Regions from separate parts of the Pseudoalteromonas obscura genome, predicted to be linked through region 2. Evidence: riboswitches for the same ligand, from Rfam matches in the RefSeq annotation. Region 2 holds a riboswitch; the other holds the start of a gene.
The links. Region 2 has a riboswitch for cyclic di-GMP ahead of QNM18_RS17530 (cellulose binding domain-containing protein). Riboswitches for the same ligand answer to the same signal wherever they lie in the genome.
Positions count from the first base shown of each region.

Region 1 (8,011 bases), on a different contig from region 2:
AGTGCCTTATACAAATGATCCAATTCTCTCGCGTCAGCCTGTTTTAAGAACGTGTATATTTCTTCAATAAGCTTAGGGACAGCTGTTTTTTCGTGCATGCTTTGGTCTGGTAGTGGGCCAAATTCAGAACGCAATGCTGCTACCATCCATCCGCTCAAGTAAACATAAGCGCCTTTGGTTGTTTTTTGGTGTCTTTTAATTGCCATCATCATTTGTTGAGCGGTAAAGCCATGCCAACACCCCAGTGATTGGGTGTATTGTGTGGGATCTGCATCGTAACGAGCCATATCCTCGCGCATAATTTTCGCTGTGTACTTCGCGATATCTAATCCTGTTTTAAAGCGATTTTGTAAGTGCATTCTGCTTGCATATTCAGGGTTAATTGATTGCCAATTGTGTGTTTTTGTAGCGCATAGGGTAGTGAAGCGGTCAATTTGAGACTGGTAATTGCTCATGATTAATATCCTTCGAACGAGTTGTACACTAAATGAATCTGATTTTGCCTAAGCGTTATGTGTGAGAGTTGCTGCGGCTTAATTAAACACTAGAACGGCTTTTATAATTTTTTAAATTTATAGTTGTTATTGTGAGTATATTTATTGTGAATGGTAAAAGGGGTTTGTTTTTGTACAATTTGCTTTATTTTTGAATAACCCGTTCAAAATTAATTCGCACTAGGAACTCTGCTATGAATGCAACTGTGACAAACGCTGGGCTCACTATTGATGCTGACTTTTTTGATTTTGTGAATCAAGAATTGCTCGATGGTCTATCCCTTAGTTCTGAATCATTTTGGGGTGGTTTGGCCAATCTTGTCGATACACTCTCACCCGTAAATCGTGCCTTACTCGCAAAGCGAAATAGCTTACAAGCTAAGATTGATGATTATCATCGGCAAAATGCCAGTTGGGATGCTAAAAAATATCGGACATTTTTGGAATCTATTGGTTATCTGCTGCCACCACCACCAGATTTCAAAATTGTGACTAAACACTCTGAGCCAGAAATAGCTCAGGTCGCTGCACCACAATTGGTGGTACCGGTGAACAATGCACGTTTTGCACTCAATGCAGCTAATGCGCGTTGGGGCTCTCTTTATGATGCCCTGTATGGTACAGACGTCATAAGCGAAGACGAAGGCGCTGAAAAAGGTAAAGAATACAACCCTGTACGTGGGTTTAAGGTCATGGCGTATGTAAGGCAACTATTGGATAAAGTACTGCCACTGAATGCAGGTTCACATATTGAAAGCACCCACTATGGTATTGTTAATAATCGTTTAATTGTGACATTGAATGATAGTCGCCAGGTGACCCTTGCAGATCCGGAGCAATTGATTGGATATTGTGGGCAAATGCAGAATCCTGCTGCGATCTTAGTAAAACATCATGGCCTTCATATTGAGATCTGTATTGATCATAATGATCCTATTGGAAAGGTTGATAAAGCGGGGATCAAAGACGTGATCTTGGAGTCTGCTTTAACGACGATCATGGATTGCGAAGACTCTGTAGCTGCTGTGGATGCTGAAGATAAAATCGTGGTTTATCGAAACTGGCTCGGTTTGAATAAAGGCAATTTGGTTGAAGAGTTTGTAAAAAATGGCCAGCCAGTTAAAAGATGTTTAGCGAATGACAGAAGTTATAATTCACTAGATGGCGAGGTTTTTAACTTAAGTGGCAGAGCAATGATGTTTGTTCGCAATGTGGGTCATTTGATGACAACCCCAGCGGTGCTTGACTCTGAAGGTCGAGAAATCTTTGAAGGAATACTTGATGCCATGGTGACGTCGGTAGCTGCCATGCATGATCTGAGCGGCAATAGCCCTTATCGTAATAGCAAATCTGCCAGTATAAATATTGTAAAACCCAAAATGCATGGCCCCGAGGAAGTTGCTTTTACAACTGAGTTATTTAGCGCTGTAGAGTGTGCGTTGGGGCTGCCGGAAAATACAATTAAAATGGGGATCATGGATGAAGAGCGACGTACATCTGTCAACTTAAAAGCGTGTATTGCTGCTGCTAGATCTCGCGTTGTATTCATTAATACGGGATTTTTAGATCGCACAGGAGATGAGATCCATACATCTATGCTTGCCGGAGCTGTTAGGCCAAAAGAAGCGATCAAATCTCAGCCATGGATCTCGGCCTATGAACACCAGAATGTTGAGGTTGGTTTGGAGACTGGCTTCAAAGGTAAAGCGCAAATAGGGAAAGGTATGTGGCCAAAACCAGATAATATGGCGCAAATGATGGCCTTAAAAGCAGCACATTTAGAAGCGGGGGCAAATACAGCGTGGGTTCCCTCTCCCACAGCCGCAACGCTACATGCTATCCACTACCACGAGGTTGATGTTCAGGCTCAACAGGACAAAATCTCTCGTTTTCAACAAGCGAGTTTAGAAGATTTGTTGACACCGCCTTTGTCGCATGACGGCACCTCTCTTTCCACGTCAGATATTCAAGCTGAGTTGGACAATAATATTCAGGGAATTTTGGGCTATGTTGTACGTTGGATAAACCAAGGTGTAGGTTGCTCAAAAGTGCCTGATATTTCTCATGTGGGTTTAATGGAAGACAGAGCAACATTGAGGATATCAAGTCAGCATATTGCAAACTGGTTAGAACATAAGGTGTGTGGTGAAGAACAGGTATTGGCAACATTTGCTAAAATGGCCAGTGTGGTAGATAGCCAAAACAGCAGTGACCCTCACTATATTGCAATGTGTGAACTGGGCCACCCAACAGCGGATAGTTTGGCTTATAAAGCTGCGTTGGCACTTGTTTTTGAAGGTAAGCAACAGCCTAATGGATATACAGAGCCCTTGCTACATTACTATCGGAGGCTCTATAAGCTACAGTCAAATTAACAGCTAAAGTGAGCGCTATGATTTAATCTTAGCACTCACTTGTAAACCCCCTTTCCAGTAATGTCTGCTATTCCCTATTTTTGGTAATTTGTAATTAGGTACAATTTGATACACTTTGGTATAATCCGACACGATATTTTTTTCATTTTTTCAATATATTAATTAGCAAATAACAAAGATAAGAAATTGCTATGTACTCTAATTTTAAATGGCTATCTTCTTGCCTTGCTGTGGTGAGTTTGGGCTGGTTGCCTACCGCTTACGGGACAACAGCTCCTAGCTTTTGGGATGGGTTTACCAATAAACGAGAAGCTGGTGGCTTTTTGTCATTAGGTTTTGGTGCGTCATACGGTGGTGGGCTACTTTCCAATATCGCGACTCGTCCATTGATAAATATCAATGGCAACTATTACTTCGAAAATGGGCTGTTTATTGAAGTCCCAGGCAGTGATAGTAAGTTTGAGCCTGACTGGGCTATGGGCTACAACCTATACAATACCAGTGAATGGGAATTTGATCTCATCTTCTCTTCTGCACATTCCCACATGACTTATTATGGATATTTTGAGGGCAATTATGACGATAGGGATTTGACCGGGTATATTGGTTTACGCGCAACGGGTGCACTTGGCCAATACCAAATACAATCCATTTTAGCGCCTAAAGCGGACAACAGCGAATACGATGGTGGTGCTTACGCTTCTCTTTGGGTTGCCAGATCTTGGCAAATTAAAAATTGGAACTATTACGCCTCAATCGGGTTTCAATATCGTAACAGTAATATGTTGAACTACTATTACGGCGTGCCTTATAAGTCTTCTCGGGTGGCACCATATGAGGCATCTGGTGGTGTGAATACATTACTTAAGTTCGGTTTTACTAAACCAATCAGTGAAAGCTGGGTGGTTGATGGTTCTATCGGTTTTACAGATTATGCAAGTAGTATAGATAAAAGCCCCTACTCTATTGATGCACTAAAATATGTATCTAACCGCAGTAAGCTAGGCCGCAATGTCAACATCACTCTGAGTTATGTGTTTTAGGGGGCGATGTGAACAAGTATCTTATTGGATTTTTATTTGCCCCGACGTTAACTCTTGCTGCGCCCAATAACCCCAACTTTATCGTTAAACCACAACAATGTGTTGCACTAGAGCAAGGCCAAGATTGCTTTATTGATGTTTCGGTCAATTGGCAAATAAGCGATGCAGACAATTTTTGTTTATTTGCCAATGAAAAACGGCTGCACTGCTGGCAGGGCACTAATCGAGGTCAGTGGAAAAGCGAACTGATTATGACCGATGATGTCGTTATCAGTTTGAAAAATAGCAGCGACAAGGTGATATTTAGCGACAAAGTTAAATACGCTTGGATCTATAAAAAGCGCAAAAGCAAAGCTGTTCGATGGCGAATGTTTTAAGGAATTTAGGATGAATGAGTGCAAGATTGCGTTGGTTGAGGATGATGTGGAATTGGCACAGTGGATAGCTGATTACCTCGAAGCAAAACAGTATCAGGTATCCGTATATCATGACGGGCTAGCAGGCCTCGAAGGTATAAAAAAAACACCGCCGGACTTGGTTATTTTGGATGGCATGTTACCTGGCATGGATGGATTAGATGTGTGCAAAGCGCTTCGGCAGTCAATGCAAATACCGATTTTGATGTTAACAGCCAGAGATGAGGAAGTTGACGAAATATTGGGTCTAGAGATGGGGGCCGATGACTACTTGACCAAGCCAGTAAGAGGCAGGTTGCTTGAGGCGAGAATGAGAACCCTATTGCGGCGCTCTGCTGTTTCGCAAACTGTGGCAAGTGAACGACTGGTGCTTGGTGCACTTGAAGTCGATTCTGACAATCGCCAAGTAACACTCAATGGCAACAATATCCAAGTCTCAAGTAATGAGTTTGATGTGCTTTGGGTACTGGCTAGTCGCGCTGGAAGTGTTGTGACACGACAGGATCTGGTGCAGGAATTACGCGGCTTTGAATACGATGGATTTGACCGTACTATCGACTTGCGTATATCTCGTTTGCGCAAGAAGCTGGGCGACACACAAGCACCTTACAAAATAGCGACTGTGTGGGGTAAAGGGTATCAATTAGCTAAAGATACTTGGTAAGTCGATAAATTAAAGGAACAAAAACAATATGTGGCGGTTTGTTGTTGCGCTCGTGAGTGTTTTATTGATTGCAAGTATCTTGTTAGGACAAATATTCGATAAATTATATTCGTCAGAGGATACGAGCGAGCCTTTTGTGAGCGAGCAATTATCACTCACCTTGCCGCTTTTAAAGCTAATGGCATCAGGTGAGATACCTGATTTTGACTCTGATTTCATTGAAGATGAGCATAACCAACGTAACGCCATATTGTACACGCGTGCAATGGACGAGTATCCGCTACCGGCTCTATTACAGGAGCAATTGAAAAGACAAGAGCCCGTTTATTTAGAGACGCAAGAGCACGTGATGGTTCACCTATTGACCAGTACGCATGATATATTAATTTACCAGTATGATAAACAAGTCGAAAAAGAAGATTATCGCCTGCCTTTAACGCTGTCTTTTTATCTACTTTTGGTCATTGTTATCGTCATTTTTTTAGCACCCTTTGTGAGACGTTTGATGCGATTAAGTACGGCTGCTTCCAAACTCGGAGAGGGCCAACTTGATGTCAGGTTACAGGTTGGTACGCTTTGGTACATCCGTGATATTGAATTATCGTTTAATCAAATGGCTAGTAAAATTAGTCTCTTAATGGATGATATTAAGTTGCTGGCAGGCGGGTTATCTCATGAGTTGAGGACCCCGTTAGCGCGGGTACGGATGGGGCTGGATACGCTCGTTGAAGCGCAAGATGAGCAGTTGCGAGCCAAGTATGAATCTCGGGTAAATCAGCAACTAGATGATATGGAAGGGTTACTCATACATATGCTTGATTTTGCTAGGCTGCAGCACAGCTTAGATGAAATAAAACCACACCGAGTGGATGTGACTCAGATGCTATCGAACTTAATCTCCAATACCTATCATGGATCTGTTGAACTTAACTTGCCATCGCAGAGTGTATGTATCAATGCCGATTTACGATATTTGAATATGGCTGTGTCAAACATCATTGATAATGCGATTAAATATGGGCATAGCAAGTGTACAGTCGCAGTATTGCATGAGAGTAACCATGTTGTGGTGAGTATAAGTGATGACGGTCTAGGGATTGAGGCAGAAAAAAGAGCGACTGTATTTAAGCCTTTTGTCAGACTGGATAGACAACAGTGCGCAGGCTTTGGGATCGGGTTAGCTTTTAGTGCCAAAATCATCTCTCGCTATCATGGCACTATCGCGGTAGATACTTGTCCTGAATTGGGAGGTGCACGATTTAAGCTCCGTTTTCCCATTGTATGAAGCCCATAAGCACAGGCGTAATTAATTGTAAGTAAGCAGTTTTAATATCCCAATAAGTTGTCTGAAAAAGGCCGCTGCTTTCACTCATTGCTTTTCTACGTAGGCAAGTGTCAGCAAATAAACATATATGATGTTGATGACAGTCCCTTTAAGTGGGAATAATCTATCTGTGTTAAAAGTTTAATAAATTATAATTCCTGATTGAACAACAGATTAGGATTTTAGCTCTAATTTATGTTTGACCTATTTGGAACCTTCCTATAAATTCCACCTGAATTTTATACAAACTGTAGTTACTGGCAAACTAGGTGAAAGCCTAGGACGCAAAGCTTCCGGTCTAAAGGCACTGTTTCTATATGCAGAGCACATGATAGCGGGGTTGCTTCATAGTTAGGAATACTATGAATATTCATTAGGGATGTGACTGCCAGATCTACTCAATACCACTACACAATGTAGTTATTTGAGGTTAGAGATGAAACACTTTTCCAATAAGCCCTTATTGTTAGCACTATGTGCTGCAACAAGCTGGCTACCATTTCAAAGTTATGCAAGCGATTTCTGGCATAGCTATTTAGACTCGAGGTCAACTCAGTCAGATCTAAGAGATCCACACAGCCAAGTGGCAGATGATCAGATCATTGCTAATTTCTCTTACGCTGGATATCAATTTTCGAATCAGTCAATTCCTCAAGTGAATGAACTGGGCTACCGTGTTTTTGACGTCACAGGTTTTGGTGCCGATGTCGCGCCTGGTCGTTCAGACAAACAAGCTGTGCGTGATGCAATTGCCGCCGCTGAGCAGCATATTGATCAAGGAGGTAAAGGTGCCGTCATTTATTTCCCCAACGGGACTTATGACCTCAACACTCTGTCCGACGTTGATGGTATTGATAAGTCCGATACTGCAAATGGTCGAATAAGTCGCGATAGTGCAACCATTAAAGTATCTCGCGGAAATATGGTATTACGTGGTGAGAGCAAGCAAAGTGTTTTAAAAATGGACCAGCATTTGGATTTGGTATACCCAAACAAAATGTGGACAAGTCCATACCTACTTGAAATTGGTTACAACTATTCAAATCGTGATCCTAAAGTAAAAGGTGTACGTGAAGCAGTGACCTCCCCAAGCGGCGAACGTTTTATTACCGATGTTATTTCTAGTCACCCGAGACAGTCTACGCGCTCAGTGCAGGTTCGTGATGCATCTTTACTTAAGGTTGGTCAGTGGGTTCAGTTGTCTCGTTTCGACCCTCGTCCTGAAACAATTGCAAAAGCGCTTTCCCCTTACAAGCTAGACGGCAACTGGGGCATGATCAAAAAAGGTCTTCGCTCACAGGAGTTTCATCAAATAACAGCCTTAGAAGGCAATATGGTTACGTTTGCGGCGGTGATCCACCATGATGTTTCAAGCGATGGCTACTGGGGGTTGAAAAAAGCGCCATTATTACAAAATATTGGTGTTGAAAACTTGACGATTCAAGGTAATTGGCAAGAAGCGTTCAAACACCATAAAAGCGGTGTACATGACGGCGGCTGGAGTGCTATTCGCTTCTCTAGAGTCGCCAATGCATGGTTAAGAGACGTTGAGTTCATCGACTTGAACCAAGGTGTATCTGTAGTAAATAGTGCGGCGATGACCATAAAAGACGTCGCATTTACCGGTAACCCGGGCCACATTAGTTTAGATATCAATGCCTCGACGCATGTACTTGCTCAAAATATTGATGACCA
Region 1 is NZ_JASJUT010000007.1:218,945-226,955, forward strand. It holds gene QNM18_RS16855 (isocitrate lyase) at 1-455, opposite strand, end outside; gene QNM18_RS16860 (malate synthase G) at 689-2,869, shown strand; gene QNM18_RS16865 (MipA/OmpV family protein) at 3,061-3,912, shown strand; gene QNM18_RS16870 (DUF3019 domain-containing protein) at 3,921-4,289, shown strand; gene QNM18_RS16875 (response regulator) at 4,300-4,992, shown strand; gene QNM18_RS16880 (ATP-binding protein) at 5,129-6,277, shown strand; cyclic di-GMP riboswitch class I at 6,566-6,664, shown strand; gene QNM18_RS16885 (DUF4955 domain-containing protein) at 6,753-8,011, shown strand, end outside.
Region 1: it holds a riboswitch for cyclic di-GMP, as region 2 does, so the genes downstream of both, QNM18_RS16885 (DUF4955 domain-containing protein) here and QNM18_RS17530 (cellulose binding domain-containing protein) in region 2, are expected to answer to the same signal.

Region 2 (8,011 bases):
GGAAGTTCAACTCAGGGATACGGAATTCCGCTTGGTGGTTACCAAACGCCAGAGATATAGAACTGGTCAAATTGCATTGCAAAGCTGCCACGGCAATATCTGCCTGTAAGCGTGCTTGTTGACTGAATGTATCAAAGGTCAAAGGGAATTCAGTATTATCTGGGGCAATACCACAAGACACACCGCCATATAGGTCATCTAAGCGGCGCTGGGTATCGGAAATTGCATCGAGATGGTCATTCATCCTTTGAACTTCATAACCTGCGAGCCTGTTTTTAATCGCATTGGCAGCCGACATGTGCGCATTCATAATAGGCGTTTTACTATTGCTGCCTTGTGAACTGCCGAACACCATTTTAAAGACGGTGAAAGGGTTCTCTTGGAATGGCAAATGATTACGGTTGTCTTTAGTTAACTGTCCTTGGCCATTGCTGTGTACACCCAAGTTAAGATAGCGAAATGGTAGGTTTGGACCTAACGCATTGCCCATTGTGACATCATAACTATCACTCCCCCAATTTTGAGCAAGCAGGATTGGCATTCGGCCATGACCTGCGTTGGAGTGTGACATATTGACCATAAAGTTACATTCGGTTTTGACCGGCTCATAGCCGGCAGACATCACGCCCAGTTGCATGCTGTCGCCGCTTCCCGTAGGGTTCCAAAGTGATGATATCGATCCACCAGGTATATAAATCGAAACCGTCTTATTTGGTAGTCCAGCACTTTGTGCATCTGCATCTCTTGCATATAGCAAACCTGATACCAATGGAGAAGTGCGGAGCAGGGCGGTAGAAATCCCTGATGCCATAAACACTTTTAATAGTCTACGGCGCGACATCATCATGTTATTTAAATGTTCATCTTTCATTTTATTAACCTTCTGTATTGTGGCCTACACTATTCATTTCTTGACCAAGCCTTGCGATAACGCACAGACTTTAATGAGCCAAATTTCTCTAACATGGCTCTTGGGCTGTTTTGCATCATGGCGTCTTTGAGTGTATCTATTTCGCACATGTAGCCTATTTGTTCTGTTTCAGATAGGCGCCTATCTTCTTCGCTAGTTGGGTCGACTGAATCGTGACCAACTCCCATAACGTAGCGGAACATTTGCTGTGGTAGGCAGCTTTGAGCGGAAGATAGATCAGCGATCACAGCACCTAATTGCTTTGTGCCATTAAATGGGATTGACTCACTGACTTCTGCGTATTTCTCAGGCGCGAAGAGGGTGCCAGACGCATCTATCGTATTACCATTATTATCAGCACTTCTCACTTTGCCCACCGCGTCAAAGTCTTCCATTCCGAATCCCATCGGGTTGATATACTTTTCGTGACAAGCTGAGCAAGGTTGGCCTTCTGTTAAGCTGTGATACTTCAGTTTGTTCGTGGTTGCAGGGTCTTGCAGCATATCGGACAGTTCAGCCAGTCTTTGCTCTCGGGCTTCAAAAGTCCCCGCTGGTGGATCGGGTTGATCCTGACACAGCATACGGCGGCGTACGCGCACTGAGCGTAATATCGGGTGTGATTCGGCAACTTCAGCCCAGCGGGACATAAATGCACCATTGGCTAATATGCCACCACGCTCTGTGGTATCTACCTTTTGCAACTCGTCACCAGTGACACCCGCTATATTGTAGTGCTCTGCCAATAACTGATTTACAAACGTGTAGTTAGCGGTATAAAGGGAGCTGAAACTTTCATCAGGCTGGGTCATGATGTATGAAAAGGTTTCACTCATCTCGGCCTTCATTGCCGGCACCAGTGCAGCAAAACCCGGGTAGAAGTTTTGATCTTTGGTTGCGACTTCTAAATTACCTGTGCCTAACCAGCTACCAACAAAGTCCCCAAGTACAGATTTGGAGCTATCAGCAAGACGGTTAGCGTGGGCAATAATATTGGCTTCATCACGTAACTCATCACGCTCAGCTGCCTGCCAAAGTTGTTGATCTGGCGTTGAACCAGTGAATGTATAAGATAAGAAGGTCGCCATTTCCCATGAAGTAAGCTCGAAAGCATCCGCATCTAGCTCTGAGTTATCGGGGTTTGGCTCACCTAGTTCGTGTCGATAGATGAATTGTGGTGAGGAGAGTAGTCCTTCCAAAGCGAGCTTCATGCCAGCTTCAACATCTCCGCTGTGGAAAAATCCAGTGGCTATCATTTTGTAATTTTGTGACTCATCTTGCGTTAATGGACGGCGGAAGATTTGAGGCGCAAGCTCGTCAACCAGACTGTTGGCACAGTCTTCATTAATCGCTGAACAGCTTAATGCGGGTGAGAAATTATTCTCAGCCACCCATTCTGATAGCTCTTCAGCCACTAATAAGTAATTACTGTAGTTGGATGGTTGCACACTGGCATGGGTATTGTTGATGAAAAAGCCGACTTGAGAATCTGGGGATAAACCATCAGACACAGTAAAGTCTACACCTAGCAAGTCCTCGACCGTATTTTGGTACTCAGTTTGCGTTAGTATCTTCAGCTGTCTTGCCCCATATGCCACAGGTGCAACGCCTACATCACAAGTCAAAGGTGCTGGCCAAAGTGTTTGTAGATACGCAGCGATATCTGCTGCACATTGCTCATCACACGCACTAGGTGTGCCATAAGGCATAGTGGTGACAATGGTATCAATCATGGTTTGTATATCTCGCTCAGTATCAAGGGCTGGGAATGAGCCCAAGCCACCAGCTTCTGAGCCGTGACAACCTGCACACCCTGATTGATATAGTTGCATGCCTCGGGCAACGGGATCAGTTTGGGTGACAACCACACGCTCGATATTACTTGGCTCTGAAGGTACTGAGTTGTTGAGAGCAATGACTTTGTAATCAAACTCGCCAGACTCAGGTAAACCGGATTCGAAAAAGTTTGAGTTAGATGCCAGCTCGGCAGCGGTTTGCCAGCGGCCATCAAGACTTTTGAAACGAACCAGATAATCGGTCTCGTTATTGCTGTTGTCGCGCCAATTCAATTGCGCTTTGCCATCGATTGATAGCACACTTGCATTGAGCTCTGTGGGAGCCGCTGGCTTTTCTGCTATTGCAACAGGTTGAAAGCTATCTTGCTCGGCAGACAAATAAGTGAGATTGAAGTAGACAGGTACAGATTCACCAATACTGGAGAGGTTAGCGACAACACGTAAAGCTTCTATACCGTAATCCATTTCAAAACTTTTACTGTCGATAATCATGGGTGAAAGCGTGCTGATATTGACCTTGCCAGTAGCAAGTTTGACAACCAACACATCAAGACTTATCTGTTGATTAACCCCATGTAAGCTCATTTCACCAGTCACATTTTGAATAACTGGCTGGCCAATTTCTAAATTACTTAACAATGCATTGTCTATTTCAGCACTGAAGTAAGCGACGGGCAGTAAATCTGTCTCAAAGAGTAAGTCTAAAATTCGACTGTTTCTGATATCCACACCAGTCGAAATGGTACTTAGATCAACGGCCAGCTTTACTTTACCATCGGCGTCGATACTGCCAGACAGCGCTGGAGAGTCATCATATTGCGTAACGAATTGATTGAGCTCTGCAACGTGATCTTTTTTTATTGATACATAGCTCAGTAAAGAGGCTGTGCCATCGAGTTGCCATAAACCCGTTTCTGTCACATCATCGGGTGGTGTTGGAGGTTCTGAGTTTGTGCAAATATCGCCACTTAAAGTCAGGGTCACCATATCGGTTAAACCATTTTTATTGGCGACAAAACCCAAGCCAAATGACTGATTGGCATGTATCGTATGGCCTTGCGACGTAATGGTACAACCTGTGTTATTGCAGTCGAAATTACCATTCCAGCTATTTTGCAGCGACACACCTTGATTCCACGTGAGCTCGAGAGACCAATCATTAAGGTTTTGATCTGACTGATTTTCAATGACGATCTCAGTTTTAAAGCCATTGTTCCAATTGTCTGGAATAGTGAAAGAGCATTGTGCTGCGTGAACAAAAGAGGCACTGGTGAGTAGGCTGACACAAGCAGCGAACTTAGCAATTTTAGGCGTGCTAAGCCAAGCATCAGTCAGGGTAAAAAAGTGTGTTAAATTATTGCGTTTCATCTTCTTTCCCTCCTATTGCTGTGCTTCAAAAATGAGATTAAAGCTCACGGGCACTGCATAACTGATCACAGACAAACTCGCCAGTGTTTTAAGCGTTTCAATGCCTGGCTCCAAGCCAAAGTTTGTTGCGTCTAATACGATTGGTGTTAGGCTTTGCACCAAAATTTTATTATTCGCAAGACGTCGAATTACAACTTCGGCGTTTACTTCTTTTACAACGCCAGTGAGGTTGAGTGTGGCTGAGATGGATTGCTTTTCAGTGCTACCAATGGGGAGTGCAACTAACGCTGCATAGTCAATGGAGAGCAGGGCTTCGGCGGTTGGGAACGACTCGGTATCGAATAAAAATTCTTTCATTCTGCCATCACGGGTATCGTTATTGGTATCAACACTGGTCAAATCAATAGATAACCTTGCTATCCCCTCAGGTGTAATACTGCCGCTGATATTGTGAAACGTGTGTGACTCAACGAGGTGCTGTTTTTTAGTCGAGACAAAATAAAGCTGGGAGCTTTGAGGGCTTAATACAAATGGCCCGCTTACAGGTGGAGCCTCAGGCTTTGATACTTGAATACTAATAGGGTCACTCACCGTGCTTATTACCCCGTCGTTGACCATCAGCGTGACAGAAAATACACCTTCTTCTTCAAAAATATAAGTAGGGTTTGGCTCGCTTGAAGTATGTCCATTGCCAAAGTCCCAGCTATAAGTAAGGGTGTCACCGTCTAAGTCTGAGGATTCACTGCTATCAAAGGCCACCGATAATGGGTATTCACCTGATGTGGTAGAGGCTGAAGCAACTGCTAATGGTGCGTGATTAATATCACCGTCTAATGAGCATAAACCGCCAAGAGAAGGAATTGCTGGAGTGTCATTTTCCTGTGCTTTTTGGGCATTGAAGCCAAAATTTAAACTCTGACCAGAGTTTATTGTGCCATTGTAGTTTTCATTAATGATTTCATAAGGGTTATTTCCACTGTGGCGACCATGCCAAACCCCTGTCAACTTGGTGTTATCTGAAAAAGCCATGAGTACTTTCCAGTTTGAAATGGCAACCGCTTCAGTATTGGTGATAGTGACTTTGCCACGAAAGCCTGAGATCCACTCTTGTTCAACTTCAAAAGTACATTGCGCCGATTCTGGCTGAGCGTCACTAATCGTGACCTGTATTGGGGCAGCAGGGTAGTCATTTGTACCATCATTGATGGTTAAGGAAACTGAATAAGATCCTGCTTGCTCAAAGATATGCTGCGGGTTAATGTCATTTGAGTCGTGCCCATCACCAAAATCCCAGCGATAACTCACATTATCTGACGGTAAATTTGTCGCTTCGCTGGTAAAGTTGATTGTTGCGGGGGCTGTGCCTTGATTTTCAGACGCTGACACTACAACCTTAACGTCATCATTTTGTGAGCTTCCCTCACAAATACCAAATAACCTTGGTGTAGTAGCGTCCTGTCCATCACTTTTTTTGACGTTAAAGCCAAACGACTTGGACGAACTTGGATTGATAGTATTATTCCAGCTCAGGTTTTTGAATTGATATGGACTGTTACCACTCAGTTGAGCTCGCCAAGCATTATTGATTGACTCACCGTGATTAAATTCCAACCCTACTTCCCAGCCATTGATGGCGGAGTCAGTATTGTTATATACGGTAATTTCGGCGGTATAGCCACTTTGCCACTCATTTTTAACCTTGAACTCGCATTGCGCAGCCAAGCCGTGTGTGGGATGTCCCAAAACCATTAAGCAGAGACCGATTTTTAAAATTCGGCGATGCTTGCTATTGTATCTATGTTGTCTCATGAAAATTCCCCGAAACATTGCCATTTGACATGTTATTCCTTGCTGCTCATCGCTGAATAAGCGAACGACCAGATCTCACAGGCGTCAATAGCTAGCGCAATAATCAGGTATAGTGAAAAACCATGGGCTGGGGGTATGACATGATATGTCATAGGCGTGAATACCGATCGGCTACGCAACGCGCATACGAGCCAAAAGTATGCACATTGTCAGCAATATAAGCGTTGGCATTCAGCAACCCCGCTATCTTAGTTTTCACCTTAGACCGGAAGCTTTGCGTCCCTTTCTTTCAAAAGGTTTGCTATTTTAAGCCTGTTAAAGCAAGTTAGCTTAAAAGCACAATAACCGCAAAGCCCCAACAGCAACTTTCACAGTATTTGCACATTTCACCTCATAATGCTCTACAAAGCCATACAAAATGCTCAGACTTTCCTTGAGAAATTTATATAAATTAACGACTTGCTTTTAAGTGGCAATATGGTGGCAGAATTTTAAATAAGGGCACTATTTTTGCTGGTATACAAATAGTGTCGGTGAATTCAGTAGTGGCAAAAGTGAATTAGAACCTTCCATAAAAAGGAGTAAAGCTGTTAATTAGCCATAATCAGCTTTGTGCATATCTCTTTATAGATATTACCTGACACATCTTCAAAATTTAGCCAATGTAGACCGCGAAAGATGGGTTTCAGGGAGGTTTATTGCAGCAGAATTTACATGGGTGAAGTTAACGTAAAATCATACGTTGATTAATGCCTTTGCTTAAAATTGAACGAATGCTAGTGAAGTGTCGATATATGTCGTGATATGATTTTTATATCGTTCCAAGTGTATGAGAAGTTAAATGAAAAAAATAATATTTGATACGGATCCTGGAATTGACGACGCGATGGCGCTACTGCTAGCACATGCTTGTCAAGATATTGAAGTGGTCGGTATTACGACCACTTTTGGCAATGCAAGTATAGAAAACACTACGCGTAATGCGCTTTATTTAAAACAAAAATTTGGTATGCATGCTGAGGTCGCTAAGGGAGTAAATACACCACTCGATCAAGTGAAAACAGAGCCTGCAACCCTTGTTCATGGTGATAATGGCTTAGGCAATATTGAATTACCTGATCAAATCAATACACCTCTATCTCCACTCATTGCACATGATTACATTGTTGAAACACTAAAAAAGCAACCGGGAGAAATTACGTTAGTTGCGGTAGGTAGACTTACAAATTTAGCGCTGGCAATTGAAAAAGCTCCTGAAATCGGCAAGTTAGTAAAAGAAGTCATCATTATGGGTGGGGCTTTTGGACATAACGGTCATACGGGTAATCTGACACCGTTTGCCGAAGCAAATGTGTACGGAGATCCGCTTGCCGCAGATATTGTTATCAATGCAGATTGGCCTGTCACCATTGTTGGGTTAGATGTTACGCAGCAAACCCAGATGTCAAATGCGTATTTAGAGAAAGTAAGGACGCACAGCGAAAAGTACGGTCAGTTTATTTATGACATTACACGTTTTTATGCAAAGTTTTACAATGATGACCTTGGTTTAGATGGATTTTATGTACATGACTCTTCAGCAATCATGTATTTGGTCTCACCTGAAATTTTTACAACAAAGCAAGGGCACATACGAGTCATAACCGAAGGGCCAGCAAAAGGACATACTTTATTTAAAGGTTCAAATAGAGTTTTTCCAATTGATGAATGGGCTACAGCACCAAAACAAACCATAGCAATCAATGTGGAGCCTCAAACATTTAATCAGCGTTACTTCGATATCATTTGTGGCAATTAAACTAGTTAGTCAGGCTGAGGAAATGTAGGTTTTGGGTGGTTCATTGAGTTTACAAAACTTGATAGAACATAAAATGCTCTAACTTAGCGTGCTAAACGCAAGGTAGATACTATTTAGCAGTGTGAGTCATAACAAGAAGGCCTTTGTATCGGTCTTCTTGTTACTGAGTTAGCCTAGCGGGTGATGTTTATCGTGAATCCGCCAGACGGGAAACTGGGATGTCCTTTGTTCCCATTAACGATAGCTATTTCGACGCGGTCAGCATAAATTCCGCGAATATCTAGGAGGCACAAACGCGTCAATTTCCTCACATAGGATACACCTTTAAATTTA
Region 2 is NZ_JASJUT010000008.1:75,880-83,890, reverse strand. It holds gene QNM18_RS17540 (DUF1552 domain-containing protein) at 1-871, opposite strand, end outside; gene QNM18_RS17535 (DUF1592 domain-containing protein) at 901-4,071, opposite strand; gene QNM18_RS17530 (cellulose binding domain-containing protein) at 4,084-5,880, opposite strand; cyclic di-GMP riboswitch class I at 6,111-6,193, opposite strand; gene QNM18_RS17525 (nucleoside hydrolase) at 6,722-7,678, shown strand.